One region of the Kitasatospora sp. NPDC091335 genome, then DNA from elsewhere that is predicted to be linked to it. Evidence: riboswitches for the same ligand, from Rfam matches in the RefSeq annotation. Region 1 holds a riboswitch; each other region holds the start of a gene.

Region 1 (6,952 bases):
ACTGGCCGGTCAGGGCCCGTCCTAGGAGCCTACGGGCCGGTACTGAAGGACACCCGGGTACGGTGGCCGCCGGTGCGGACGGTGAGTCCGTGGTCGGGGAGGCCGGCCGGGTCGCCGCCGTCGGCGAGCCAGGAGGCGACGGCGGAGCCGAGCAGCAGCGGGTCGATGCCGGGGTCGGGGCGGCCCCAGTCCGGTTCGGCGCGGGCCTCCAGCAGCGGGCCGCCGCGCAGCCGCAGCAGGTGGCGGGCCGGGCCGAGGGCGGCCACCGCGACGGCGAGGCCGGGCAGTTCGGCGGCGGTGTCGGCGAGCCAGCGGGTGGCGGGGCGTTCGGCGTGGGCCTCGGTGCGGGCGAGCACCTCGGCGGTGTGGCGCAGGGCGTCGCCGGGGTGGTCGTCGGTGAGGGCGTGGAAGCCGCGCGGGGTGTGGTCGCGCGGGTCGAAGGGGTAGCGCCGGAGGCTGACCTCGGTGCCCTCGCTCACTCCCTCGACGTCGTACGCGGTGGGCCCCTCGGCGGTCGCGGGGCGCGGAACGGGCCTGGGGTAGGGCGGTACGGCCGGTTCGTCCGCGGGTTCGTCGAGTCCGTCCAGGAAGGAGTAGAGCAGCGGGCGCAGCAGGTGGGCGGATTCGCCCTGGTGGGCGAGCGAGCGGCCGGTGACGCCGCTGAGGTCGGCCGGGCCCCGGGCCAGGGCGAGTTCGAGCTGGGCGGCGAGGTCCCCGTCCGGGTCGAGGACGGGCGCGGCCTGGCCGAAGGCGTAGCCGGGGGAGTGCGGGTCGAGTTCGGCGGCGCCGGTGGCGACGAGCACGGTGTGGTGTTCCAGGGCGGCGCCGTAGACGGTGACCGAGCCGTGGTCGCCGATCACGCAGTCGGCGGCGACGAGTGCGGCCTGCCAGCCCTGGTGGGGCGGGATCAGGCGCAGGCCCATCCGGCGGGCGTCGTCGAGCAGCGCCTCGGGGTCGTGGCGGCTCCAGACGTTGGGGTGCAGGACGACGGCCACGGTGTACTCGTCGGCGGGCAGCCGGCGGACCAGCCGCTGGGGGAGGTCGGGGTGGCGGCCGAGCAACGAGTGCCCGCTCCAGGTGGAGCTGACGACGACGAGCCGTCGGCCGCCGGTGGCGCCGAGCGCGGCGCGGTAGCCGTCGCGGGAGCGCCGGCTGGTGAGCATCCGGTCGAAGCACGGGTCGCCGACGACCCGGGCGACGTCCAGCGCCTCGGGGCAGGAGACCCGAAGCCGGTCCAGCTGCTCGGGGTGGGAGAGGCCGAGGACGTCCACGAACACCCGTCCGCGGTGGGTGAGTTCGTTGCGGGACAGGCCGGCGGCGGTGACCGTGTCGCCGGTGGACTCGGTGACCAGGCGGTTGTAGCCGACGCCGTGCGGGAGGACGACGAGGCGGGCGTCCAGGCGGTGCATGGAGGAGTGGACGGCGCAGGCGACGGCCAGGTCGAAGCGGTGCCGGACGGCGTCCTCCCAGTCCAGCACGGTGAAGCCGGGCAGGCCGCGCAGGTAGTCGTCCAGGGCGCGGTCGGCGAAGGCGGAGCCGGGGTTGACGGTGAAGTACCGCTCGATGCCGTCCGGGCTCAGCAGGGTGAGGACGTCCAGGACCCGGGTGGCCGAGGTGAGGGTGCGGGCGACCGCCAGCACGCGGGCCCTGACCGGTCGGGTGCTCCAGCGGTCGGCGGGCCAGGCGTGGGGGTGGGACGGCACACCATGATCGTACTCATCCGGCTCCGCCGCGGCACGGTTTCCGAGTGGGGGTCAGCCCGCCGCCGCGCTGGGCTCGTGGTGCTCGGCGGCGGCGCACTCGTCGAGGAGGGGGCGCATGGCCTCGTCCACGAGCCGGTAGCGCACCACTCGTCCGTCCCGGTCGCCGGTGACCACCCCGGCGGTGCGGAGCAGGCGCAGGGCCTGGGAGACGGCGGGGTCGCGCATGCCGGTGGCGACCGCCAGGTCCGTCACGGCGAGCGGGCCGGCCCGGTGGAGGGCGAGCAGCAGGGCGAGGCGTCCGGGGTCGGCGAGCAGCGAGAAGCGCTCGGCCCAGGTCCGGACGTGCGCGGGATCGCCGATCGCGGCGATGGCCTCGCAGACCCGGTGCCCGTCGATGGTGCGGTGGCCCACGCGGTCGGCAGGTACGAGATGCATGCCGGCATTCTCGCAGGCAAGGGTCTGTGATCCTGGACACCTGCGCACGTGCGCAGCCTTGCACGGGTCGGGCGGGGCCCCTACGGTGTAGCCCGCCGTGGTGCTCGGGAAGACCGGTGACGGACCCTCAGGGGTCCCCAGTCCGGAGCGGCCCTCGCCACTGTGATCGGGTCGTTCCTCCGCCCGCGGAGGAGCGTCGTCCGTACCCATGGAGCCACTGGGTGCCCCGCGCACCTGGGAAGGCGGGTACGGGCGTCCCGTAAGCCAGGAGACCGGCCACGGCATCTCACGAGGTTTTCCACGAGGTGCTGGAGCGTGATCCGCAGATGACCCTGCCCGAAACCGTTGCCGCCGGGGCGAATCCGGCGCCCTCGGTGCTGCCCAGCTTCCAGTGGCGGCGCGAGGACACCATCCGTACGGCCGGGCTGATGGGGGTGATCCTGGCCATGCACGTGGTGGCCTTCGGGACGCTCCTCTTCCTGGTCGCGCCCGAGAAGTACGAGGTCGGCACCCAGGTCTTCGGGGTGGGCCTGGGCGTCACCGCCTACACCCTCGGGATGCGGCACGCCTTCGACGCCGACCACATCGCGGTGATCGACAACACCACCCGCAAGCTGATGGCGGACGGCAAGCGCCCCGTCTCGGTGGGCTTCTGGTTCGCCCTCGGGCACTCCTCGATGGTGGTGCTGATGGCCGCCCTGGTGGCGGGCGGCGCGCAGCTGGCGAACACCCTGATGGACGACGAGTCGGCCACCCACAAGTGGCTCGGCGTGGTCGGCACCACCACCTCCGGCGTGTTCCTCTACCTGATCGGCGCGCTCAACCTGGCGGCGCTGCTCGGCATCCTCAAGGTGTTCCGTTCGATGCGCGCCGGGCAGTACGACGAGAAGGAGCTGGAGGCCCACCTCGACTCGCGCGGCTTCATGGCCCGGGTGCTGAACCGGGCGACCCGTTCGATCACCAGGCCGGGCCAGATGTTCCCGGTCGGCATGGTGCTGGGCCTGGGCTTCGACACCGCGACCGAGGTCACCCTGATGGTGATGGCCGGCTCGGGCGCGGCCTCCGGGCTGCCCTGGTACGCGATCGTCTGCCTGCCGCTGCTGTTCGCGGCCGGGATGAGCCTGTTCGACACCCTGGACGGGACGTTCATGAACTTCGCGTACCAGTGGGCCTTCGCCAACCCGGTGCGGAAGGTGTACTACAACCTGACCATCACGGGTCTGTCGATCGCGGTGGCCTTCATCATCGGCACCATCGAGCTGGTCGGGGTGCTGCACGAGAAGCTGGACCTGACCGACCCGGTCACCGGGTTCGTCGCCGAGATCTCGCTGGACAACGTCGGGTACGCCATCGCCGGGCTGTTCGTGGTGGTCTGGGCGATCGCGATCGGGTACTGGAAGCTCGCCCACGTCGAGAAGCGCTGGACGCCCGGCCAGGGGGCACAGAAGCACTGACCCGTGCGCGGAACGGCGCCTCCCCGCGCCGGGGGGAGGCGCCGTCCGGGTGGGCGGGGTCAGCGCTCCTCGCGGAAGTCGACGTGCCGGCCGGCGGCCGGGTCGAACTTGCGCAGGACCATCCGGTCCGGGTCGTTGCGGCGGTTCTTGCGGGTCACGTACGTGAAGCCGGTGCCGGCGGTGGAGCGGAGCTTGATCACCGGGCGCAGTTCGCTGCGGGCCATCGGGCGTCCTCCTGGGGCCAGGGGCGGCGGGTCCCGGTCGGTGGACCGAGCCCGTGCGCCGAAATGGAATTCATTTCCACCCCGTCCAACGTGGGCCCGGCCCCGCCCATTCCCGGCGTCCGACGCCCGGGGGAGCGGGGAACCCGGCGCGTGCCCGAGGGGGAGGGCACGGAAGCGCGGGGGGCGCGCAAGGGGTACTGGGGGTTCTGTCGGGGGTGCTCGGCGGGCGCTTCGGGCCGGGGGTTCGTAGGCTCGACGCATGGCGGATGCGTACGCGGGGCGGCGGGAACGGGTGAGGGAGCACTGCAGTGCGACGGGGGCCGATGCGGCCCTGGTCACCCGTGCGGCGAACGTGCGGTACCTCACGGGCTGCGCGCCCTGTGGGGCGACCCTGCTGCTCACCAGGGAGAGAGCGCTGCTCGCGCTGCCGGACGACCTGCCCCCGGACGACTCGGGGGAGCACCTGATCGCCCCGGACGTCGCCCGGATGCCGGTGGCGACCGGAGCGGACACCGCGCTGGCCGCCGCGGCCGCCGCCGCCAGGTCCGGTGTGTCGGGCCTGGCCGTGGAGGAGCACGACCTGACCGTCAGCAGGCACCGGGCGGTGGGGGGCCTGGCCGAGGGGGCCCGGCTGGTGGACCTCGGCCGGGTGGTCGAGGGGCTGCGAGTGGTCAAGGACGAGCACGAGATCGCCGACCTGCGGATCGCCGCCGAGATCGCCGACCAGGCGCTCGGCGAGCTGCTGGAGTCGATCCTGGTCGGCCGCACCGAGCGGCACCTGGCGATGGAGCTGGAGCGCCGGATGATCGACCACGGCGCCGACCGGGCCGCCTTCCCGGTCTCGGTCGGCACCGGCAGCCACTCCGGCCAGGCCGCCCACCAGCCGACCGACCGCCGGGTGGAGGAGGGCGACTTCCTGACCGTGGTGATGGGCGCCCAGTACCGGGGCTACGGCGTCTCCACCGCCCGTACCTTCGTGATCGGCGCAGCCCCCGCGCCCTGGCAGGTGGAGCTGCACCGGCTGGTCTTCCGGGCCCAGCGGGCCGGGCGGGAGGCCCTCGGACCAGGAGTGGAGCAGTGCGTGCCCGACCGGGCCGCCCGGCAGGTGCTGGAGGCGGCCGGCCACGCCGAGGCCTCCCCGCACCCGGTGGGCCACGGCATCGGGCTGGAGATCCGGGAGGCGCCGCGCCTCGGTCCGTCGGACATGGGTAAACTGGACAGCCGCGTGCCGGTCACCGTCGGCCCAGGGGTCCACCTCCCGGGCAAGGGCGGCGTCCGGATCGAGGACACGCTCGTCGTGCGCCCCTTCGAAGAGGGCGGGCCCGAGCTGCTCACCATCACCACCAAGGAGCTCCTCGCCCTGTGACCGCGGCCCTCCGGCCGTCGGCGGCAGGACGCGAACCTTGGTTCCTTGACAGCTATATCCAGGAGTAAGTGCGCCCGTGGCTTCCACGAACGATCTCAAGAACGGCATGGTCCTCAAGCTGGACGGCGGCAAGCTCTGGTCCGTCGTGGAGTTCCAGCACGTCAAGCCCGGCAAGGGCCCGGCCTTCGTGCGTACCAAGCTGAAGGAGGTCCTGACCGGCAAGGTCGTCGACAAGACCTTCAACGCGGGCACCAAGGTCGAGACCGCCAACGTCGACAAGCGCACCATGCAGTTCTCGTACAAGGACGGCGAGAACTTCGTGTTCATGGACATGAGCACCTACGACCAGCTGACCATCGAGCCGCTCGTCGTCGGCGACGCCGCCAAGTACCTGCTCGAGGGCTTCGAGGCCACCGTCGCGCAGAACGAGGGCTCGGTCCTCTACATCGAGCTCCCGGCCGCCGTCGAGCTGGTCATCGCCGAGACCGAGCCGGGCGTCCAGGGCGACCGCTCCACCGGTGGCACCAAGCCGGCCACCCTGGAGACCGGCGCCGAGATCGCCGTCCCGCTCTTCGTCACCACCGGCGAGAAGGTCAAGGTCGACACCCGCGACGGCAGCTACCTCGGCCGGGTGAAGTAAGTCCGTGTCGGCCGCACGCAGCAAGGCCCGTACCCGGGCCTTCCAGATCCTCTTCGAGGCCGACCACCGCGGGGTAGACCCGCAGCGGGTCCTCGCCGACTGGGTGGCCCGCGCTCGCGAGCCCAAGCCCGACGAGGGCACCCCGCAGGTCGGTGAGTACACCATGGAGCTCATCGAGGGGTACGTCCAGCACGCCCGTCGCATCGACGACCTGATCGAGCAGTACGCGGTGGGCTGGACGCTCGACCGGATGCCGATCGTGGACCGCAACGTCCTGCGGCTCGGTGCGTACGAGCTGATCTGGGAGGACGGCGTCCCGGACGCCGTCGTCCTGGACGAGTCCGTCGAGATCGCCAAGGAGTTCTCCACGGACGACTCCCCGGCCTTCGTCAACGGCCTGCTCGCCCGCTTCCTGGAGCTGAAGCCGAGCATCCGCCGCTGACGGATCGACCTCGTGGGTCGACCTCGCGGGTCGACCCCGGGGATCGGCCTCACGGAACGACCTCGGAACGGCCGCCGGACCCGAACACGGGTCCGGCGGCCGTTCCGCGTTTCACCCGGGCGGCGTAGGGTGAGGGCTTACCCATCGGTAACTTGATGTCCGTCAGCACGCGTGAAGGGCAGGTCTCTCCCCATGACCACGGCGATCCGCAGCGAGTTCGACCAGGGCATCGCCCTGACCAGGCACCCCGAGGAGGCCGGCCGCTACGAGGCCGAGCTCGGCGCCGGCTGGCAGATCGGCGGCGGGGTGAACGGCGGACTGCTGCTCGCGGTGGCCGCACACGCGCTGTCGCTGGAGCACGGCACCCACCCGGACCCGGTGTCGATCAGCGGTTACTACCTGTCCGCGTCCACCCCGGGACCCGCCACCGTCCGCACCGAGGTGCTGCGCTCCGGCCGCGGCCTGTCCACCGGTACCGCCTCACTCAGCCAGGACGGCGTCGAGCGGCTGCGGGTGGTGGCCAGCCACGGCGACCTCGCCGCCGCCGACGGTGAGGTGCGCACCAGCGCGCAGCCGCCGCGGCTGCCGCCGCCCGACCAGTGCATCGGCGTCGAGCACGCGCCCAGGGAGCTGATCGCCCAGGCCGCCCTGCTGGAGCGGTTCGACCTGCGGCTGGACCCGGCCACCG
Region 2 (6,952 bases), on a different contig from region 1:
GCGCCACTACGCCCGAGGCTCCAACCGCACCCTCCCGCCCACCCCGCTGCAACGGCTGCGGGGACTGTTCGCCGGGAAGCCCGCCCCGAAGACGAGTGCCGACGTCGTTCCCGGCCTCGAGGGAGGTGGTCACGTATGACCGACCTGACCAAGACCCCGGCCGGCGCCGCCGCGTCCGCCGAGCCCATGGTCCGCGCCGAGAACGTGCACAAGTCCTACGGCCTGGTCGAGGTGCTCAAGGGCATCGACCTGGAGGTCAGGAAGGGCGAGGTGTTCTGCCTGATCGGCCCGTCCGGCTCCGGCAAGTCGACCTTCCTGCGGTGCATCAACCACCTGGAGAAGATCAACGGCGGCCGGCTCTGGGTGGACGGCGAGCTGGTCGGCTACCGGCAGAAGGGCGACCGGCTGCACGAGCTCAAGGACCGCGAGGTCGCCCTCAAGCGGCGCGACATCGGCATGGTCTTCCAGCGCTTCAACCTGTTCCCGCACATGACCGCCGTCGAGAACGTCATGGAGGCGCCGGTCCAGGTCAAGGGCGAGAGCAAGGCCGACGCCCGCGAGCGCGGGATGGCCCTGCTGGAGCGGGTCGGCCTCGCCGACAAGGCGCGGAACTACCCCTCGCAGCTCTCCGGCGGCCAGCAGCAGCGCGTCGCGATCGCCCGCGCGCTGGCCATGAAGCCCAAGCTGATGCTCTTCGACGAGCCCACCTCGGCGCTCGACCCGGAGCTGGTCGGCGACGTCCTGGACGTCATGCGCGGCCTCGCCGAGGAGGGCATGACCATGGTGGTCGTCACCCACGAGATGGGTTTCGCCCGCGAGGTCGGCGACGCGCTGGTGTTCATGGACGGCGGCGTGGTGGTCGAGTCCGGCAACCCCCGCGAGGTGCTCACCGACCCGCAGCACGAGCGGACCAGGGCCTTCCTGTCCAAGGTGCTCTGAACCCGTGCCCCAGGCGCCCGGCAGGCCTCCCCTGCCGGGCGCCGACCGTTTTCCGCCCGGGCCGTGGGCCGCAGCCGCCGCCCGGGCCGTAGGGTGGAGTCCCCGCCCGGGTAATAGGCTGGAGGCAGTAAGCCCGTTACCGCATTCTGGAAGGACCCCTGTGGAGCTCGCCGCGTACGCCGATCTCGCCGTTCGGCTGGTGAACACCGAGGAGCCCGAGCGCGGCACCGACGCGCTGACCTCCGTGGAGGCGGTGCGCGGCCTGTTCTCCGACTCCTCGCGGGCCGCCACGCTCGCCGACGAGTCCGACCTGCCCAGGCTCCGGGCCGTGCGGACCCGCCTGCGCGGGGTCTTCGAGGCCGCCGCCGAGGGGGACGAGATCCGCGGCGTCGACCTGCTGAACAGCCTGCTGATGGAGTACCCCGTCAGCCCGCTGATCTCCGGGCACGACTTCCTGGACGACGCCGGGCGGCCGCGCTGGCACCTGCACCTGGCCGACAACTCGCCCACCGCCACCGCGCACTTCAGCGCGGTGGCCTGCATGGGCCTGGCCGTCCACCTGACCGAGCTGGGCGCCGACCGGCTCGGCATCTGCCAGGCCGCGCCCTGCCGCAACGCCTACCTGGACACCTCGACCAACCGCTCCCGCCGCTACTGCTCGGACCGCTGCGCGACCCGCGCCAACGTGGCCGCCTACCGGGCCCGCAAGCGCCAGGAGGCCGCGGCCGGGGCCGGGGCCGGGGCCTAGGGTTCCTCGACCCACACGCCGAACCGGCGGGCCAGGCCCGGCAGCCGGGCCAGCCGGGGGGTGAGCAGCAGCCGCTCCAGCCGGCGGCCCGGCGCCAGCCAGACCGGGTCGGGACGCAGCCGCAGCAGCACCCGGCCGAGCACCAGCTCGTCCGGCACGGCGCCGTAGCTGCGGCTGTCGCTGTCCACCGGACGGTTGTCGGACAGCAGCCACCAGCCCTCGGCCCGGCGCCCGGCGGCCCGCTTCACCACCAGCAGGTCCTGCTGGAACGGGTGCCGGAAGAGCACCACCGCGCCCGGCCGGACCGGCGCGCCGTAGCGGACCAGCAGCCGGTCGCCCTCGCGCAGGGTCGGCACCATGGACGGCCCCGCCACGTCGACCAGCCCCAGCGGCAGCACGCCGCCCCGGCCCCGCCGCCCCGCTCCGGCGCCCTCCGGCCGCGTGCTCCGCTCCACGGCTCCTCCTCCCGCTCGGCCCGCCCCCAGTCTGCCGTACGGGCCGTCACCTGTTCGATGTCCGGATTGGCCCGTTTCCTGGTCCGTCTTTCGCCCTGGGCCCCCCGCCCGATCGCGAAACCGGGAGGACGGAGGGGTAATCTCGGGCGCGGGAAGACGATCTAAGGAAGGACTCCCATGTTCTCTCGTCTGTTTGCACCGCGCGCCACCGCCCACGCCCACTGCGACCTGCCCTGCGGCGTGTACGACCCGGCGCAGGCCCGGATCGAGGCCGAGTCCGTCAAGGCCACCCAGGAGAAGTACCAGGCCAACGAGGACCCGCACTTCCGCGCCCGCGCCGTCATCATCAAGGAGCAGCGCGCCGAGGCCGTCAAGCACCACATCTCGGTGCTGTGGAGCGACTACTTCAAGGCTCCGCACTTCGAGAAGTACCCGCAGCTGCACCAGCTGGTCAACGACACCCTGAAGGCCGCCTCGGCCGCCAAGGCGTCCACCGACCCGGCCACCGGCCAGGCCCTGCTGGACCTGATCGCCGAGGTCGACAAGATCTTCTGGGAGACCAAGCAGGCCTGAGCCTGACGCGTCGCCAGCCGACCGCCCCCGTCCGCACCGTCGGACGGGGGCGGTCGTGCGTTCACGTCCAGCCCTGCCCGGTAAGGGTTGCCTGCCCTGAGTGGCTGTTATGCTGCCAGGGCGTCCGAGGGGGAAGTCCGGTGTGAATCCGGCGCTGACCCGCAACGGTGAGCACGGCCCGTACCCGCCCGTACGGCCGCGCCAGCCCGATCGCCCCCGGCCGCTGACCTCCCGACAACTCGCCGCGGACTGCGAGGGGACCGGCGCCCCGGCACGCCCCGGCACGCGCCCGGCCCGGCGCACCCGCGGCCCGAGGCAAGGCGCACCCGTGAACCGCGCACCCGCAGACCGTGCAGCCGGCCCGCCCACCCGCCGGATACCCGTCGTCCCGCTCGCCGCCGGCCTCGCCGCCGCGCTGCTGCTCTCGCTGGTCTGCGGAGTCGCCCTCGGCTCCTCCGGGCTCGGCCTGCCCCGGGTGCTGCGACTGCTGGGTGCCGGGCTGACGGGCGGCCGGCTGGAGGCGGACGAGGCGGCCGCGTACGCGATCGTCTGGGAGATCCGGCTGCCGCGCACCGTGCTGGCCGCCGTGGTCGGCGCCGGACTCGCCGCCTGCGGGGTCGCCGTCCAGGCCCTGGTGCGCAACGCGCTGGCCGACCCCTTCGTGCTCGGCATCTCCTCCGGCGCGGCCGTCGGCGCCAACGCCGTGCTGCTGTTCGGCGCCTTCGCCTCGCTCGGGGTGTGGGCGATCTCCGCCTCCGCCTTCGGCTCCGCGCTGGCCGCCATGACGCTGGTGTACCTCGCCGCCCGCACCGCGTACGGGCTCACCCCGCTGCGCCTGGTGCTCACCGGCACCGCCCTGTCCTACGGCTTCTCCGCCGCCACCACCCTGATGGTCTTCGCCGCCGACCGCGGCGAGGCCGCCAGGGACGCCATGATGTGGCTGCTCGGCAGCCTCGGCGGCGCCACCTGGGGCAAGGTGCCGATCGCCGCCGTCACCGTGCTGGCCGGCCTCGCCTACCTGGCCTGCGCCGCCGGGCGGCTGGACGCGCTCGCGATGGGCGACGAGACCTCCGCCTCGCTCGGCGTGGACCCGGACCGGCTGCGCCGCGAGCTGTTCGTGGTGACCGCCGCCGTCACCGGCACCGTGGTCGCGGTCAGCGGGGCGATCGGCTTCGTCGGACTGCTGATGCCGCACCTGGCGCGGATGCTGGTCGGCGCCGGGCACCGCCGGGTGCTGGTGATCGCGCCGCTCGCCGGGGCGCTGCTGCTGGTCTGGGTGGACATCGCGTCGCGCACCCTGCTGGCGCCCGCCGAACTGCCCGTCGGGGTGTTCACCGCGGTGCTCGGCGTGCCCGCCTTCCTGATCATGATGCGCCGCCGCGGCCAGGCCTTCGGAGGCACCCGATGACCGACGTGACCACGCCGTCCGAAGCGGCCGGAGCCACCGGCCCGGCCCTGGCCCAGGACCTCGCCGTCGACGCCGTCTCGGTGGAGCTGGCCGGCACCCGGCTGGTCCACGAGGTGAGCCTGGCGGCCGCCGCCGGGCAGGTGGTCGGCCTGGTCGGCCCGAACGGCAGCGGCAAGTCGACCCTGCTGCGCTGCGTCTACCGGGTGCTGAAGCCGGCCGGCGGCGTCGTCCGGCTCGCCGGCGACGACCTGCACGCGCTCACGGCGCGCGAGTCGGCCCGCCGGGTGGCCGCGCTGACCCAGGAGCACTCCGCCGAGTTCGACTTCACGGTGGCCGAGGTGGTGGCCATGGGCCGGCTGCCGCACCGCCGGGGCTTCGGCGCCCCGTCCGACGGGGACGAGGAGCGCTGCGCCGGGGCACTGCGCAAGGTCCGCGCCGGACACCTCGCCGAGCGGGGCTTCCTGAGCCTGTCCGGGGGCGAGAAGCAGCGGGTGCTGTTCGCCCGCGCGCTGGTCCAGGAGCCGCGCCTGCTGGTGCTGGACGAACCCACCAACCACCTCGACGTCGCCCACCAGCTGGAGGTGCTGGCGCTCGCCCGCGAGGCCGGACCGACGGTGCTCACCGCGCTGCACGACCTCAACCTGGCGGCGGGCCACTGCGACCTGCTGTACGTGCTGCGGGGCGGCCGGATCGTCGCCTCGGGCCCGCCCCACGAGGTACTCGAACCCGCCCTGCTGGCCGAGGTGTTCGGCGTCCGGGGCACCCCGGTGCGGCACCCGGTGACCGGCGCCCTCCAGCTGCTGTTCGACCGCCTCGCCCCCTCCGACCACTCCGCCTGATCCGCCCCCTCCGAAGGAACCACCGTGCGTACCAAGGCCGTTGCCACCGCCGCCCTGCTCGTCCTCGGACTCACCGCCTGCGGCGCCGAGATCGCCCCGAAGGAGGCCGCAGCCGACTCCGCCCACTACCCGGTGACCGTGCGCAACTGCGGCGACGAGCTCACCTTCGACCGGAAGCCCGCCCGGGTGGTGACCAACGACGTCGGCATCACCGAACTGATGCTCTCGCTCGGCCTCGCCGACCGGATGGCCGGCTACGTGATGCCCGACGACAAGGGGCAGCTCGACAAGGTCGCCTGGAAGGACGGCTACCAGCAGACGAAGTGGCTCTCCAAGCAGCGGATCACCAAGGAGATCGCGCTGGACGCCAAGGCCGACCTGGTCTTCGCCGGCTGGCACTACGGCTTCGACGAGGGCAGCGGCGTGACCCCGCAGGCCTTCAAGGCGCTCGGCGTCGACTCGTACGTGCTCAGCGAGTCCTGCCGCAGCGGCAAGGGCACCGAGCGCGGCGTGATGGACCCGCTGGAGGCGCTCTACACCGACCTGGCCAACCTCGGCGAGATCTTCGACGTCAAGGACCGTGCCGACAAGCTGGTCGCCGGCTTCAAGGCGCAGATCGCCGCCGTCCCGCAGCCGGAGCGCCGCCCGTCCGTCTTCCTGTACGACAGCGGGCAGGACAAGCCGTACACCGCGGGCAAGTTCGCCGCCGCCGACGAGATCATCGCCAAGGCCGGCGGGACCAACATCATGGGCGACCTCGCCGACAGCTGGGTCACGGCCGGCTGGGAGAGCGTGGTGGAGCGCGACCCCGAGGTGATCGTGATCAACGACTACGCGACGCCCGGCGCCGAGGAGAAGCGGAAGTTCCTCACGTCCTTCCCGCCGCTGGCGAACGTCTCCGCGGTGAGGAACGGCCGGATCTTCGTCATGGACTACGTCGACCTGGTGGAGAGCCCGCGCAACCCGGCCGCGATCAGCGCGCTGGCCGAGTACCTGCGCACCGTACCGGCCCGCTGACCGGCCCCGGTCCCGCTCCTCCGGCCCCGGCGGCGGGCGTACGCTCAGAGGTACGAGCCGACGGAACCCGACCGGAGGAGCGAGATCATGGCCACCATGGCGGCCCCCACCGCCTTCGACACCCGCGCGCTGCGCGAGGGCATCGAGCGCCGCGACGCCGAGACCCTCCTGGCGCTCTACGCGGAGGACGCCGAACTGCGCATGGTCGATCGCAGGACCCAGCCCAGCCACCCCCTGGTGATGCACGGGCGGGAGGAGATCGGCGCCATGCTGGACGACGTCTACGGCCGCGAGATGACCCACAAGCTGGAACAGGTGGTGGTCCAGGGCGACCACGTCGCCTTCCTGGAGTCCTGCCGGTATCCGGACGGGGTCCGGGTGCTGATGTCCTCGATGGCCGGTCTGCGGGACGGCCGGATCGTCGACCAGACCTCCCTCCAGGCCTGGGACGAGACGGGTCCCGAGCAGTAGGCTCACAGGCATGATCCGCACCGCCGTCGCCACCGACGTCCCCGTCATCCACGCCATGGTCCGCGAACTCGCGGACTACGAGAAGGCCCTGCACGAGGCGAAGGCCACCGAGGAGCAGCTGCACGAGGCCCTGTTCGGCGCCGACCCGGCGCTGTACGGTCTGATCGCCGAGGACGACGTCACCGGCGAGCCGGTCGGCTTCGCGGTCTGGTTCCGCAACTTCTCGACCTGGCGCGGCACCTACGGGATCTACCTGGAGGACCTCTACGTCCGCCCGGAGTCGCGCGGCGGCGGCCACGGCAAGGCACTGCTGCTGGAGCTCGCCCGGATCGCCGTCGAGCGCGGCTACTCCCGGGTGGAGTGGTCGGTCCTGGACTGGAACCAGCCCTCGATCGACTTCTACAAGTCGATCGGCGCGGTGCCGATGAACGAGTGGACGGTGTACCGGCTCACCGACGAGGCGCTGACCGCCGTCGGGCGGCCCTGAACGGCCTTCCGCAGT
Region 3 (6,952 bases), on a different contig from region 1:
ACGAACAGGCGCCGGTTGCGCCCCTTGAGGGCGACCTCGCCGTGCTTGAGGAGCACGCAGGGGCCGTAGGGGTCGGTGCCGCCGCGCGGAGCGGGCAGGCGGGTGTCGTCGGTCGGGTGGTCCATCCGGAAGTCCCAGTGTCGTCGGTCGGTGTCGTCGGTCGGTGTCGTCGGCAGCGTCCATCGTGCAGGACGGGCCGGAGTAGGAGCCAGGCGCGTCCGCCGGGGGCGCGCGGGGCCCGCCGGGGGCGCGGTTCACGCCCGCGCCCCCGCCGTCAGTGCCTCCGCCGTCGGCGCCGGCCGGGGCGCGGCGGGTCCGCGGCGCCGCAGCGCCGCCTCGACCCGGACCGCGTCGGCCGTGTCGCGGACCTCGTGCACCCGTACCGCCCACGCCCCCTGGGCGGCGGCCAGGACGCTGGCCGCCGCGGTGGCCGCGTCGCGTTCCCTGGCCGGGCGGGCCTCGCCCGTGTCCGGGTCGGCCAGCAGCTCGCCCAGGAAGCGCTTGCGCGAGGCCGCCACCAGCAGCGGGCGTCCCAGCGCGCTCCACGCGTCCAGCGAGGCCAGCAGCGCCCAGTCGTCCCGCCTGCTCTTGGCGAAGCCGAGGCCCGGGTCCACGATGACCTGCGACGGGTCGACCCCGGCGGACACCACCGCGTCCATCTGCCGGGCCACCTCGCCGATCACCTCGGCCACCACGTCGGTGTAGTCGGCCAGTCCGTCCATGCCCGCGGACTGCCCGCGCCAGTGCATGACGACGAAGGGCACCCCGGTCCTGGCCACGGCGCGGGCCATGCCCGGATCGGCCCGGCCTCCGCTGACGTCGTTGACGATCCGCGCGCCGGCCTCCACCGCCGCCTCGGCGACCCGGGCCCGCATGGTGTCGATGCTGACCAGGACGCCCTCGCCGGCGAGAGAGCGCACCACCGGCAGCACCCGGCGCAGCTCCTCCTCCTCGGACACCCGGGTCGCTCCCGGCCTGGTCGACTCCCCGCCCACGTCCACGATGTCGGCGCCCTGCTCCGCCAGCAGCAGCCCCCGGTCCACCGCCCGCCCCGGGTCCAGCCAGCGACCGCCGTCCGAGAACGAGTCGGGGGTCACGTTCACGATTCCCATCACTGCGCACCGGTCCCATCCGGGGAGTCCCGGCAATGCCTGCGAAGGTCTTTTCATGTCCCCATTGTGCCGTCCCGTCCGGGATCTTCCCCGGGCACCCCCGGTGGAGAAATCCGTATCACGGAGTGGACGCTCCGGGATTGGTCCGCACCAATCCGGATAACCTCCTGTCATGACACTCGGAATCCCCACCACGCGCACGGACCGGGCGGCCTCCATCCGCGAACTCCTCGCGACCGGCAGGCGTTCCTACTCGTTCGAGTTCATGCCGCCCAGGAGCCCCGAAGCGGAAGCCGGCCTGTGGAATGCGATCCGGCGACTCGAAGCCCTGTCCCCCACCTTCGTCTCGGTGACCTACGGTGCCGGCGGGTCGACCCGGGAGCGGACGGTCAACGTCACCGGCCGCATCGCCCAGGAGACCACCCTCACCCCGGCCGCCCACCTGACCGCCGTCGGCCACAGCGTCGCCGAGCTTCGGAACATCCTCGGGCACTACGCCGACCAGGGCGTCCGCAACATCCTGGCGCTGCGCGGCGACCCGCCGGGCGACCCGCTGGGCCGCTGGGACCGCCACCCGGACGGGGTGGAGTACGCGGCCGACCTGGTGCGGCTGATCAAGGAGTCCGGGGAATTCTGTGTCGGCGTGGCCGCGTTCCCGGAAATGCACCCGCGGTCTCCCGACTGGGATTCCGAGATCGGGCATTTCATCGCCAAATGCCGGGCCGGAGCGGACTACGCGATCACCCAGATGTTCTTCGAGACGGACAGCTACCTCCGTTTCCGGGACCGGCTGGAATCCTCCGGGTGCGCCGTTCCGATCATTCCGGAGATCATGCCGGTGACCACCATCCGGTCACTCCGGCGGATCCCCGACCTGTCCACCGCGGCCATTCCCCGGGAATTCTCCGAGCGCATGCTGAAGCACCGGGACGACCCGCGGGCGGTCCGCTCGATCGGCATCGAGTACGCGACCGGCATGTGCCGGCGCCTGCTGGCCGAAGGGGTCCCCGGCCTGCATTTCATGACCATGAACTTCTCCACGGTCACGACGGAGATCTACCAGAACCTCGGGCTGCCCGAGTCCGGCTGAGCTCGGCCCGGGCCTCCGGGGCACGAGGTGCCGGGGCGGGTACGACGGGGTCGCCGTACCCGCCCCGGTCACCGTCAGCCTGCGAGTTCCTCGCGCAGCAGGCGGGCGGCGCCGACCAGGCTCTCCAGCGAGGCCCGGGTCTCCGGCCAGCCGCGGGTCTTCAGCCCGCAGTCCGGGTTGACCCAGAGCCGCTCCGCCGGGATCGCGGCCAGGCCCGCGCGCAGCAGCGAGACGGCCTCCCCGGTGCCGGGGACGCGCGGGGAGTGGATGTCCCACACGCCCGGACCGACCTCGCGCGGGTAGCCCGCCCCGGCCAGTTCGCCGGCCACCTCCATGTGCGAGCGGGCGGCCTCCAACGAGATGACGTCCGCGTCGAGTTCGTCGATCGCGGTCATGATGGCGCCGAACTCGGCGTAGCACATGTGGGTGTGGATCTGGGTCTCGGCCCGCACCCCCGACGTGGCCAGCCGGAAGGCCTCGGTGGCCCAGTCCAGGTAGGCCGGGCGGGCCGCGGCCCGCAGCGGGAGGGTCTCGCGCAGGGCCGGCTCGTCGACCTGGACGACGGCCGCGCCCGCCGCCTCCAGGTCGGTCACCTCGTCGCGCAGCGCGAGGGCGACCTGCCGGGCGGTGTCGGCGAGCGGCTGGTCGTCGCGGACGAAGGACCAGGCGAGCATGGTGACCGGGCCGGTGAGCATGCCCTTGACCGGGCGCTCGGTGAGTCCCTGGGCGTAGCGGAACCACTCCGTGGTCATCGGGTGGGGGCGGGAGATGTCGCCGGCCAGCACCGGCGGCCGCACGTACCGGGTGCCGTACGACTGCACCCAGCCGTGCCGGGTGGCGAGGTAGCCGGTGAGCTGCTCGGCGAAGTACTGGACCATGTCGTTGCGCTCGGGCTCACCGTGCACCAGGACGTCCAGGCCGGCCTTCTCCTGGTACGCGATGACCTCGCGGACCTCGGCCTCCATCCGCTCCCGGTAGGCCGCCGCGTCGATCCGTCCGGCCGTCAGGTCGGCGCGGGCGGTGCGCAGTTCGGTGGTCTGCGGGAAGGAGCCGATGGTGGTGGTCGGCAGCAGCGGCAGGCCCAGCCGGGCCCGCTGGGCCTCGGCCCGGACGGGGTAGGGCTGGGCCCGGCGGGCGTCCTCGGCGGTGACGGCGGCGGCGCGGGCGCGCACCGCCGGGTCGCGGGTGATCGGCGAGCCGGCCCGGGAGGCCAGGTCGGCGCGGTTGGCGGCCAGGTCGGCCGTCACCGCGCCGGTGCCCTCGCGCAGGCCCCGGGCGAGCAGCGCCGCCTCGCCGGCCTTCTGCCGGGCGAAGGCCAGCCAGCGGGCGATCTGCGGGTCGATGTCGCGCTCCGCGGCGGCGTCGACCGGCACGTGCAGCAGCGAGCAGGACGGCGCCACGTCGACCGTGCCGGCGAGGCCCAGCAGGGTCGCCAGGGTCGCCAGCGACTTCTCCAGGTCGTTGATCCAGATGTTGCGCCCGTCGATCACCCCCGCCACCAGCCGCTTGCCGGGCAGTCCGCCGACCGCGGCGAGGTCGTCCAGGTTCGCGGCGGCCGGGCCGGTGAAGTCCAGCGCCAGGCCCTCGACCGGTGCCTTCGCCAGCACCGGCAGCGCCTCACCGAGCCGGTCGAAGTAGCTCGCGACCAGCAGCTTGGGCCGCTCGGTGAGGGCACCGAGCTCGCGGTAGGCGCGGGCGGCGGCGTTGAGTTCGGCCGGGGTGCGGTCCTGGACGAGCGCGGGCTCGTCCAGCTGCACCCAGCCGGCCCCCGCGGCCCTGAGCGCCGCGAGCAGCTCGGCGTAGACCGGCAGCAGCCGGTCCAGCAGCGTGATCGGCTGGAAGTCCTCGGCCACTCCCGGCGCCGGCTTCGCCAGCAGCAGGTACGTCACCGGGCCGACCAGCACCGGCCGCGCGGTGTGGCCCAGCGCCAGCGCCTCCCGCAGCTCGCCGACCGCCTTCGCCGGGTCGGCGGCGAACACCGTGTCCGGCCCCAACTCGGGGACCAGGTAGTGGTAGTTGGTGTCGAACCACTTCGTCATCTCCAGCGGCGCGACGTCCTGGGTGCCGCGCGCCATCGCGAAGTACCCGGCCAGCGCGTCGGCGTCCACCGCCTCCCGGTGCCGGAGCGGGATCGCGCCGACGGCCACGGTGGTGTCCAGCACGTGGTCGTAGAGCGAGAAGTCGCCGGTCGGGACCTCCTCGATCCCGGCCTCGGCGAGCTGCGCCCAGTTCGTCCGGCGCAGGTCGGCGGCGGTCGCCAGCAGCGCCTCCGCCGTGACGGCGCCCTTCCAGTACCCCTCGATCGCCTTCTTCAGTTCACGGTTGCGGCCCTGGCGGGGGTAGCCGTGCACGGTGGCGACGCTCGCCGCGGCTGCGGACTTCGTGGTCAAGGGACTCTCCTTCGCGAGCCTGATTCCTCAAGTGCCCGGTGACGGCACGAGGACGCGAAGGGATGACGAACCGGACGGATACCCGTGCACGCGCACGGCCCCGCCGGGTATGGTCGCCGACCCGCCCACGAGGTCACCGGATGGCCGCACGCGAACGGTCGCGCACGGGCAGTGGCAGGTCTTCGGACTCGTGGGCGCGCCCTCCCCGGCCTCACCAGGGCGGACACCTACTGGCCGTCGCTTCCCAGACCCGTTCCCGGGCCCAGTGCGTATGACGGCGGTCGTTCCCACTCACCGCTGCGGGGCAGTCCCGGACTGGCCAGTCGAAAGGCGTCACCGGGTTCCCTCTTGCGACGCGCCTGCCTGGCGGACAGGGCGAACCAGCTGCTCCGTCAGCTTAGGGGCAAACCGGCGGCGCCGAGGCGGAAATCTCGAAAGGCGTCCGCATGGTGGGACGTCGTCGCGGGCCGCTACTCGGCGGGCTCCAGCTCCGGCTCGGTCCTGCGGGCCCGCCGCTCCCGTGCCACCCGGCCGCGCTGCCGGTCGGCGGCGCTCTCCAGGAGCAGCTCCGGGACCCGGTGGGGCCGGCCCTCGGCGTCGACCGCCACGAACACCAGGTGCGCCGTCGCCACCCTGGTGACGGGCCCGGTGAGGTTCCACCGCTCCGAGGTCACCGCCACCGACACGTCCATCGACGTCCGTCCGACGTGGTCGACCCGGGCCCGGACGGTGAGGAGGTCTCCGGCCCGGACGGGCGCGAGGAACGACATCTCCTCGACCGAGACGGTGACCGCGGTGACACCGGCGTGCCGGCCCGCGGCGGCGGCGGCCGCGTCGTCGATCAGCTTCATCATCACGCCGCCGTGCACCGTCCCGTAGAGGTTGGTGTCGTGGTCGCTCATGATGTGGGCCAGGGTCACCGCGGACTCGGCCGGGGTGCGGGAGAGCACGGAGGGGCTGGTCACAGCGACGGCCCGCCCTTCGGGGCACCGGACGGGGCCACGGCCGGACGCCCGGCGTGCCGGCTCCGCGGGCCGTCGGGCCCGGGCCGGTGTCCACGGCGTACGGGCTCGTGGGGATCGTGGTCGGTGTTCCGCTTCACGGAACTCTCCTTCGCGGTTTCGCACACCCCGGGCACGCGAAGGGGCAGGCAGCGGTCCGGACACGTCCCGCCTGCACCGTCGACCCGCCCTCGGGGTCCTGGTGGGACCGCGGGCCGGCACGGCACGCGGGCAGCGGCAGGTCTTCGGACTCGTGGGCACGCCCTCCCGGCCGAACCGGGACGGGCACCTACTGGCCGTCGCTTCCCGGGCCCGCTTCCGGGCCGGTGCACATGACGGCGGTCGTTCCCACTCACCGCTGCGGGGCAGTCCCGGACTCGCACCGGGTTCCCTCTTGCGACACCCCGCCTGGCGGACGGGGCGAACCAGCTGCCCCGCCAGCTTACGTCCATCGGCGCAGCTCACAGCCACCGCCCACCGGCCTGACCCGGCCCGGGGGACCACGCGCGGGGCCGGACGGCAGAATGTCCCCATGCGGCAGATCTTCGTCATCGGCATCGGTGCGGGCGACCCCGACCACCTCACCCTGCAAGCGGTCAAGGCCCTCGGCCGTACCGACGTCTTCTTCGTCCTCGGCAAGAACGAGGAGCGGCAGGACCTCATCACCCTGCGCCGCCGGATGCTCGCCGAGCACGGCCGGCCGGGGCACCGCGTGGTCGAGGTGCCCGACGCGGAGCGCGACCGCGCCACTCCCGCGTACACGGCCGCGGTGGACGACTGGCGCGTCCGCCGCGCCGATCTGGTCGAGCGGCTGGTCGCCGAGCACCTCGGCGAGGGCGAGAGCGGCGCGTTCCTGGTCTGGGGCGACCCGGCCCTCTACGACAGCGTCATCGCCGTGGTGGACGACGTGTCGGCCCGGGGCGGTGTGCCGTTCGAGTACCGGGTGATCCCGGGCATCAGCAGCGTCTCCGCGCTCGCCGCCGCGCACCGCACCACGCTGACCCGGGTCGGCCGCCCGGTGCAGATCACCACCGGCCGCCGCCTCGCCGAGGGTTTCCCCGAGGGAGTGGACGACGTGGTGGTGATGCTCGACGGCCGGGCCGCCTTCACCGAGGTCGACCCCGCGGGGTTGGAGATCCACTACGGCGCCTACCTCGGCACCCCGGACGAGGTGCTCGTCTCCGGGCCGCTTGCCGAGGCCGCCCCGCGGATCCGCGAGCTGCGCGAGCGGGCCCGCGCGCGCAAGGGCTGGATCATGGACACCTACCTGCTGCGCCGGTCGGACGGCTGACGGCTGACGGCTGACGGCTGTCGGGACACGGTGCGCCGCCCCGGGGGTGGGGCGGCGCGGCGCGTCAG
Region 4 (6,952 bases), on a different contig from region 1:
GTGCTGCTCGACCCGCCGTTCCTGCCCGGTCTGCTCGCCATCTTCGGCGCGGCGTACCTGATGGTCAGCCGGATCGAGTACCCGAAGCCGCAGGGGCTGCTGGCCACCGCCACGCTCTGCTGGATCGTGGTCTCCATCGGCTGCCTGGCCGCGTGGGCCACCGGCCTGCCCGGCGGCGACAGGCTGATGCACGTCGGTGCGTTCGCCCAGATCACCCTCGCCGCGATGGCGCCGCTGCTGGTCATCCGCCGCAAGGTGGGGCAGAAGGTCGGCGACGTCCGCGCCCGGCGGGCGGAGTCGCGGGTCGGCTGATCCCCGCAATTGTCATAAGAGTCAGGGCCCGGAACCTGTTGGTTCCGGGCCCTTCCTCGTGTGTCACAACAGCCGGGACAGCCGGGGCGTCGTCGGTACGGGCTCAGACACCGTCGGTACGGACGCCGGGGCGGCCGTCGCTGCGGACCCCGGACTCCTCCGCAATTGTCATAAAACTCAGGCGCCCCCGGTGTGCACGCTGAACGCCGAGCGCCGCGCCGCCCGGGCCACGACCGGGTCCGGGTGCACGCCCGAGACCGCCGTCAGCACCGAGGCCGCCCGCGGGTGCCCGGACTGCCGGGCCCTGGCGAAGAGCCGGACCGGGTCGCCGGCCGAGGCGCCCTCGACGTGGCCCACCAGCAGCTCCGTCTCACCGTGGTCGAGCACCGCGGCCGCGGTGTCCACCCAGAGCCAGGCCGCATCCTCCGCACCCAGCACGTCCGCCGGGGAGACGCCCTCGTCCGCGCGCTCCGCCAGCCAGAGCAGCGCGTAAGGACGCAGCACCGGCTCGTCCACCGACGCGCGCACCGCCTGCTCGGCCGGACCCCCGGCCACCCGCAGCGCCTCGAAGGCGAGCCCGCGCACCAGCGCGTCGTCGCCCTGAGCGGCGTCCAGCAGCTCGCCCACCGCCCGGTCCGCCGGACGCGCCGCGACCCAGGCGCGGAACTCGGCGCGGGCCGGGCCCGGCGAGTAGTCCGCACAGGCGTTCAGCAGCTCGAAGGCGCTCTGCTCGATGTGCCCGGCCGCGGTCTGCGCGACCGTGCAGATCTCCTCCAGCTTCGCCCGCACCGCCCAGTGGCCGAGCGGCGACAGCTCTGCGGCATCGTTCCTGCGCACCAGGGCGCCGACCGCCGCCAGGCCGTCCAGCATCCAGTCCAGGACGGCGGCCACGTCGGAGGGCGCGGGCGGGGTGTCGATCTGCGGCGCCCGGCAGGTGCCGCGGACGGCGGAGACGGCGGAGGCGGCGTGCGGCACGGGCGACAGGCCCGGACCGCCGAGACCGGCGCCGACCCGTCGCTCGTCCAGTCCGCGGCGCAGCAGCTCCAGCAGCTCGCTCTCGGCGACCGGGCCGTCCACCAGGTGCAGGAAGGAGAGCAGCTGCGGGGCCTGGTCCACGGCCTGCCCGGCCAGTACGGCGAACACGCCGCGCAGCGCGGCGGGCGGCACCGGGGCGAGCAGGGTCCAGGCGTCGAACAGCGCCGACCAGCCTCGCACCACGGCCTCGTCGTCGTGCTCCCAGGCGTGCAGGCGCCAGCCGGGGCCGGCTCCGCCGTCCCGGGCCTCCACCAGGCCGACCAGCAGCGCCTGTCCCCAGGCCTTGGCGGCGGCGCCGACGGTCATGGCCAGCGCCCGGCCCGCCGTCCGGGCGTCGTCCGGGAGCAGTTCGCCGCGCTTGTCGACCTCGGACAGCTCGCCGGCCCAGCGGGCGATCCGGACGGCGTCGACCAGCATCCGGCGGGCCAGCGGCGCCAGCTCGGAGGGTGCCGGGAAGCCCTCCGGCACGGGAACCCGGCCCCGACCGGGAGCCGGAGCGGGCCCTCGTCGCCGGGGTACTCCGTTACGGGGGACACCCGCCCCGCCCTGCCTGCCACCGGCGGGCCGTTGGGCCGTTCCGGGGAGACGGGTCACCGTCGCACCGGTACCGATCGTCGGCGGGAGCGGGGCATCACGGTCGCGCGGGTTCCGAGACGTCACGTCGAGCAGTCTTCCCCTTGTACCGGCCTTCTGTCACATCCGGTTGTCCGTACGACCGGGCGACCGCCTGTGCCACCTCCGCAAGATCGGGCAACCACGGCAAACTGCCTGGCCGGAAACGTGTGACACGGCCATGCCACCCAAGGCGCCTCCGTCGCCGGGAATGTCCGACCGGTCACACTGTGTAGCGACAGGGGTTGAGAGGAGGGGCAAGTTTTTGCCCCGGCCGAGGGGGTGGATTTCCTGGGGGAATCCCGTTCCGCCAACGCCCGGCGGGGCTGTCCAGCCCCAATCCGGACGGATGGCGCACGGACCGGCGGGGTCATAGTGCACGAGAAGTCGGCCGGTTCGACTTCTCGTGCCGCCCGGCGAAATAGAGAAACGTTCATTCGTGAACAGGTGAAGCTCTCGGGAAAAGCGCCGGAGCCCGGCGGGCCTCTCCCCCACGGGCACGTCCCGCCCTAGAGAAGCGGTGTGAGCCAGCGGCGGAGAAGCTCCGTGTAGTGATCGGGGGAGGCGTTCCAGAGGGTGGCGTGGCCGGCGCCGGGGAACGCCCGGAGGCTGACCACGTCGGGGTGGGCGGCGGCCAGCTTCTCGGCGGTGCGGAAGGGGGCGATCGGATCTGCCGGACTGTGCAGGAGGAGGGTGGGGACGCGCAGGTCGGTGCCCTCGGCGATCCGGCTGAAGTCGGCGAGGTCGACGCCGGTGCGACCCTCCGCGGCGAGGGCGCCGAGTTCGGCGGCGACGCCCCGGAAGCCGGCCCGGGCGGCGTCCCGGCGGGCGGAGGCCGGCAGGTCGAGCACGGGCGAGTCGAGGATCAGCCCGCGGATGGCGTACGACCAGGCCGAGCGGGCCGCCGTCTGGAGGACCATGGTGGCGCCGAGGGACCAGCCGTAGAGGATCACCTTGCCCGCACCGTTGTCGAGTGCCAGCCGTACCGCCGACTCGATGTCGCGCCACTCGGTCTCGCCGAAGTGGCTGAGCCCGTCCGGGGAGGCGGGGGCACCCTCGTCACCGCGGTAGGTGACGGCGAGGACGGGCAGCCTGAGCCGGTCGAGGACGGGGAGCACCGGGAGGGTCTGTCCGCGGTCGGACTCCGGGCCGTGCACCAGGATCACCCAGGTGCCGCGCCGGCCGTCGAGTCGCCAGGCGGGCAGGGCGCCGAGTTCGCCGTCCGCCGTGGTGTCGGTGAAGGCGAGGCCGAGCGCCTCGGTGGGGTCGCCGAGGTGGACGCGGGGAGTGAAGCGAACCTCGGTGCCGGGGGTGAGGGTGCCCAGGTCGGCGCGGACCAGCCGGCGGGTGACGCTCTGCTCGTCGCGGTGCAGGACCTCCTCGACGACCGCGTGCCCGCCGTCCGCCCACTCGACCGCCCAGCGGCCGGGGCGCAGGCTCTCGGGACCGCGGGAGAAGGTGATCCGTCCGGGAGCGAGACCGCGGACCACGACCGGCCCGGACTCCTGGACGGCGGTCGCCGGACGGACCATCCGCTCGGAGGCCCGGCGGCCGACCACCAGCACGGCGGCCCCGACCGCGGCGGCCGCCACGACGGCGGCGGTTCCCCAACGCATTTCGCTCCCCGCTCTGTTGCTCACGCACCGGACGGTGCTCGGGCACCAGTTCACCGGCGCCCCGCCCGCCCGGCCACCGGACTGGGCCATCCGGGTCATGCGGGCGATGCCCCGGCGGTGCTGAGGAGGTGCCAGAAGCCCGTGGCGAGGAGGACGGGGGCGATCGGAGGTACCCAGGCGGAAGGGGACGGGCTCGTCCCGGTGAAAAGTCACAAGAGTCACGAGAGTGGTGGGAGTGGCGAGACTGGCGACGGGAGCCGGCGAGAGCGGACCGGGCCGGTGCCGGGTCGGGCGATCGGAGGGGGCGTCAGCGATGTCCGGGTGTGACCAACCCCTCCGTGACCTCGGTTGACTCCCGGTTCTGGCCCGTGATGGGATCCTGGGGCCAAACGGAGGGCATGGAGAGGAAGCCGGTGGAAGTCCGGCGCGGTCCCGCCACTGTCACCGGGGAGCACGCTCGGAACATCGCCACGGCGGGCCGTCGAAGGCCGCTGGAAGGCTCCGAGGGTGCGTCCGACCCGGAAGCCAGGAGACTCTCGCCCCCGTCACGTCGATCCAGGGCGCGGACCCTGAGTGAGGACACGCACCCGATGCAGGCTGCCCCGCCCCGCCGGACTTCGAGCTGCCTTCCGCCGTGCGCCCGCTGACCCCGCGCCCGCTGACCCGCGCCGCCGCGTTCGCGCTCGGCGCCGTCGCGGGCCACGCCGCGGACGCCCGCTTCGGCGACCCCCGCCGGGGCCACCCGGTGGCCGCCTTCGGCAGCGCCGCGACCGCCCTGGAGCGACGGCTGTGGCGCGACGACCGCGCCGCCGGAGCCGGGTACACGGCGCTGTGCGTCGGCGCGGTCGCGGCGGGCGCGCTCGCCCTGGACCGTACGGTGGGCCGGCGCCCGCTGGGCCGGGCGGCGCTGGCGGCGGCCGCGACCTGGACGGTGCTCGGCGGCACCTCGCTGACCCGGGAGGCCCGCACCATCGGCCGCTCGCTGGCCGCGGGCGACCTCGCGGCCGCCCGCGAGCGGCTGCCGCACCTGTGCGGACGGGACCCGAGCGCACTGGACGAGCAGCAGATCGCCCGGGCGGTGGTCGAGTCGGTGGCCGAGAACACCGCCGACGCCGTGGTGAACGCGCTGACCTGGGGCGCCCTGGCCGGCACCCCCGGTCTGCTGGCCTTCCGCGCCGTGAACACCCTGGACGCCATGGTGGGCCACCGCTCGCCGCGCCACACCCGGTTCGGCTGGGCCTCGGCCCGGCTGGACGACCTGGCGGGCTGGCCGGGCGCCCGGCTGACGGCGCTGCTGACGGTGGCCGCCGCGCCCGAGCCCAGGACGGCCTGGCGGGTCTGGCGGCGGGACGGCTCCGCGCATCCGAGCCCGAACGCGGGCCAGGCGGAGGCGGCCTTCGCCGGCGCGGTGGGCGTTCGGCTGGGCGGGACGCTCCGGTACGGCGAGCGGGTGGAGCACCGTCCGGTGCTGGGCGCGGAGCTGCGCCCGGTGACGGTGGACGACATCGAGCGGGCCTGCGCGCTGTCCCGGCGGGTGGGCGCACTGGCGCTGGGTACGACGGTCTCGGGGCACGTCCTGCTGCGGGCGTTCCTGGGGAAGAAGAGGGGAAGGGCATGACGAACGCGCTGCTGGTCGCGGGGACGACCTCGGACGCGGGCAAGAGCGTGGTGACGGCCGGGATCTGCCGTTGGCTCGTCCGCCAGGGTGTGCGGGTCGCGCCGTTCAAGGCGCAGAACATGTCGCTCAACTCCTTCGTCACCGCCGGCGGCGCCGAGATCGGCCGCGCCCAGGCGATGCAGGCGCAGGCCGCCCGGGTGGAGCCGGAGGCGGCGATGAACCCGGTGCTGCTCAAACCGGGCGCGGACGGCCGCAGCCAGGTGGTGCTGCTCGGCAGAGCGGTCGCCGAGGTGGGCGCGCTGGACTACCGCGAGCGCAAGCCCGTCCTGCTGGAGCGCGCCCTGGAGTGCCTGGCCGACCTGCGCCGCCGCTACGACGTGGTCGTCTGCGAGGGCGCCGGCTCGCCCGCCGAGATCAACCTGCGCGACCGCGACATCGCCAACATGGGCCTGGCCACGGCCGCCGCCCTGCCGGTGGTGGTGGTCGGGGACATCGACCGCGGCGGGGTCTTCGCGGCGATGTACGGGACGCTGGCGCTGCTCTCGGCGGAGGACCAGCGGCACGTGGCGGGCTGGTTCGTCAACAAGTTCCGCGGCGACGCGCGGCTGCTGGCGCCCGGGCTGGAGATGCTGCACGAGCTGACCGGCCGTCCGGTGCTGGGCACCCTGCCGATGCTGCCGGGGCTGTGGCTGGACGCCGAGGACTCGCTGGACCTGTCCACCGTGGTGGACCGGGTGGACGGCCGCGGGCCGCTCGGCGCGGACGTGCTGCGGGTGACCGTGGTGCGCTTCCCGCGGCTGTCCAACTTCACCGACCTGGACGCGCTCGCGCAGGAGCCGGGCGTGCTGGTGCGCTGGGCGACCCGGCCGGAGGAGCTGGCCGACGCCGACCTGGTGGTGCTGCCCGGCACCCGGGCCACCGTCGCGGACCTCGCCTGGCTGCGCGAACGCGGCCTGGAGCCGGCCCTGAGGGCGCGGGCGGCGGCCGGGCTGCCGCTCCTCGGCGTCTGCGGCGGCTACCAGATGCTGGGGCGCTCGATCGTGGACGAGGTCGAGTCGAAGGCGGGCGCCGTCGAGGGTCTCGGCCTGCTGCCGACGCACGTGCGGTTCGGCGTGGAGAAGGTGCTGGCGCGGCCGGTCGGCGAGGCGTTCGGTCAGCGGGTGGAGGGCTACGAGATCCACCACGGGGTGGTGACGGTCGAGGGCGGCGGGGAGGTGTTCCTCTCCGATGGCCACGGGCAGGGCCTGGACGGCTGCCGGGTGGGCTCGGTCTGGGGCACGACCTGGCACGGCGCGCTGGAGAACGACGGGTTCCGCCGCGAATTCCTGCGCGAGGTGGCCGGGTTGGCCGGCCGGGCGTTCGTCGCGGCGCCGGACACCTCCTTCGCCGCGGCGCGCGAGGCCCGGCTGGACCGGCTGGGCGACCTGATCGAGGAGCACGCCGACACCGACGCGCTGTGGAAGCTGATCGAGGGCGGAGTGCCGGCGGCCGGATCGCTGCCGTTCGTCCCGCCCGGGGCCCCTGGGAGTGACGCATGAGCCGGACAGGACCGCGAGACCAGGCTGGTCCGCAGAGCCAGGTTGGTCCGCAGAGCCAGGCAGGACCGCGGGACCAGGCTGGTCCCGCGGAACCGGGCACGACAGGAGTGGGGTACGGCATGAGTGACGTCCGCTATCCGTTCACCGCGATCGTCGGCATGGCCGACCTGCGGCTCGGGCTGCTGCTGAACGCGGTCTCCCCGGCCGTGGGCGGCGTGCTG

The links. Region 1 has a riboswitch for cobalamin ahead of ACIQOW_RS21925 (HoxN/HupN/NixA family nickel/cobalt transporter). Riboswitches for the same ligand answer to the same signal wherever they lie in the genome.
Region 2: it holds a riboswitch for cobalamin, as region 1 does, so the genes downstream of both, ACIQOW_RS12915 (FecCD family ABC transporter permease) here and ACIQOW_RS21925 (HoxN/HupN/NixA family nickel/cobalt transporter) in region 1, are expected to answer to the same signal.
Region 3: it holds a riboswitch for cobalamin, as region 1 does, so the genes downstream of both, metE (5-methyltetrahydropteroyltriglutamate--homocysteine S-methyltransferase) here and ACIQOW_RS21925 (HoxN/HupN/NixA family nickel/cobalt transporter) in region 1, are expected to answer to the same signal.
Region 4: it holds a riboswitch for cobalamin, as region 1 does, so the genes downstream of both, ACIQOW_RS32980 (cobalamin biosynthesis protein) here and ACIQOW_RS21925 (HoxN/HupN/NixA family nickel/cobalt transporter) in region 1, are expected to answer to the same signal.

Annotation. Positions count from the first base shown of each region.
Region 1 covers NZ_JBIVUM010000010.1:97,183-104,134, reverse strand. The annotation lists gene ACIQOW_RS21940 (AAA family ATPase) at 1-25, shown strand, start outside; gene ACIQOW_RS21935 (hypothetical protein) at 30-1,703, opposite strand; gene ACIQOW_RS21930 (metalloregulator ArsR/SmtB family transcription factor) at 1,755-2,138, opposite strand; cobalamin riboswitch at 2,220-2,434, shown strand; gene ACIQOW_RS21925 (HoxN/HupN/NixA family nickel/cobalt transporter) at 2,465-3,592, shown strand; gene rpmG (50S ribosomal protein L33) at 3,652-3,816, opposite strand; gene ACIQOW_RS21915 (M24 family metallopeptidase) at 4,076-5,182, shown strand; gene efp (elongation factor P) at 5,259-5,822, shown strand; gene nusB (transcription antitermination factor NusB) at 5,827-6,264, shown strand; gene ACIQOW_RS21900 (thioesterase family protein) at 6,457-6,952, shown strand, end outside.
Region 2 covers NZ_JBIVUM010000004.1:322,574-329,525, reverse strand. The annotation lists gene ACIQOW_RS12940 (amino acid ABC transporter permease) at 1-139, shown strand, start outside; gene ACIQOW_RS12935 (amino acid ABC transporter ATP-binding protein) at 136-939, shown strand; gene ACIQOW_RS12930 (CGNR zinc finger domain-containing protein) at 1,100-1,687, shown strand; gene sodX (nickel-type superoxide dismutase maturation protease) at 1,684-2,142, opposite strand; gene sodN (superoxide dismutase, Ni) at 2,320-2,715, shown strand; cobalamin riboswitch at 2,797-2,922, shown strand; gene ACIQOW_RS12915 (FecCD family ABC transporter permease) at 3,044-4,123, shown strand; gene ACIQOW_RS12910 (ABC transporter ATP-binding protein) at 4,120-4,962, shown strand; gene ACIQOW_RS12905 (ABC transporter substrate-binding protein) at 4,987-5,979, shown strand; gene ACIQOW_RS12900 (nuclear transport factor 2 family protein) at 6,067-6,450, shown strand; gene ACIQOW_RS12895 (GNAT family N-acetyltransferase) at 6,461-6,937, shown strand.
Region 3 covers NZ_JBIVUM010000012.1:224,850-231,801, forward strand. The annotation lists gene thiI (tRNA uracil 4-sulfurtransferase ThiI) at 1-125, opposite strand, end outside; gene folP (dihydropteroate synthase) at 255-1,112, opposite strand; gene metF (methylenetetrahydrofolate reductase [NAD(P)H]) at 1,285-2,202, shown strand; gene metE (5-methyltetrahydropteroyltriglutamate--homocysteine S-methyltransferase) at 2,277-4,592, opposite strand; cobalamin riboswitch at 4,748-4,992, opposite strand; gene ACIQOW_RS25010 (acyl-CoA thioesterase) at 5,063-5,557, opposite strand; cobalamin riboswitch at 5,833-5,989, opposite strand; gene cobF (precorrin-6A synthase (deacetylating)) at 6,126-6,884, shown strand; partial or broken gene ACIQOW_RS25020 (enoyl-CoA hydratase-related protein) at 6,891-6,952, opposite strand, start outside.
Region 4 covers NZ_JBIVUM010000020.1:103,729-110,680, reverse strand. The annotation lists gene ACIQOW_RS32995 (CDP-alcohol phosphatidyltransferase family protein) at 1-312, shown strand, start outside; gene ACIQOW_RS32990 (hypothetical protein) at 490-1,815, opposite strand; gene ACIQOW_RS32985 (alpha/beta hydrolase family protein) at 2,469-3,575, opposite strand; cobalamin riboswitch at 3,978-4,111, shown strand; gene ACIQOW_RS32980 (cobalamin biosynthesis protein) at 4,210-5,193, shown strand; gene ACIQOW_RS32975 (cobyric acid synthase) at 5,190-6,731, shown strand; gene ACIQOW_RS32970 (putative cobaltochelatase) at 6,851-6,952, shown strand, end outside.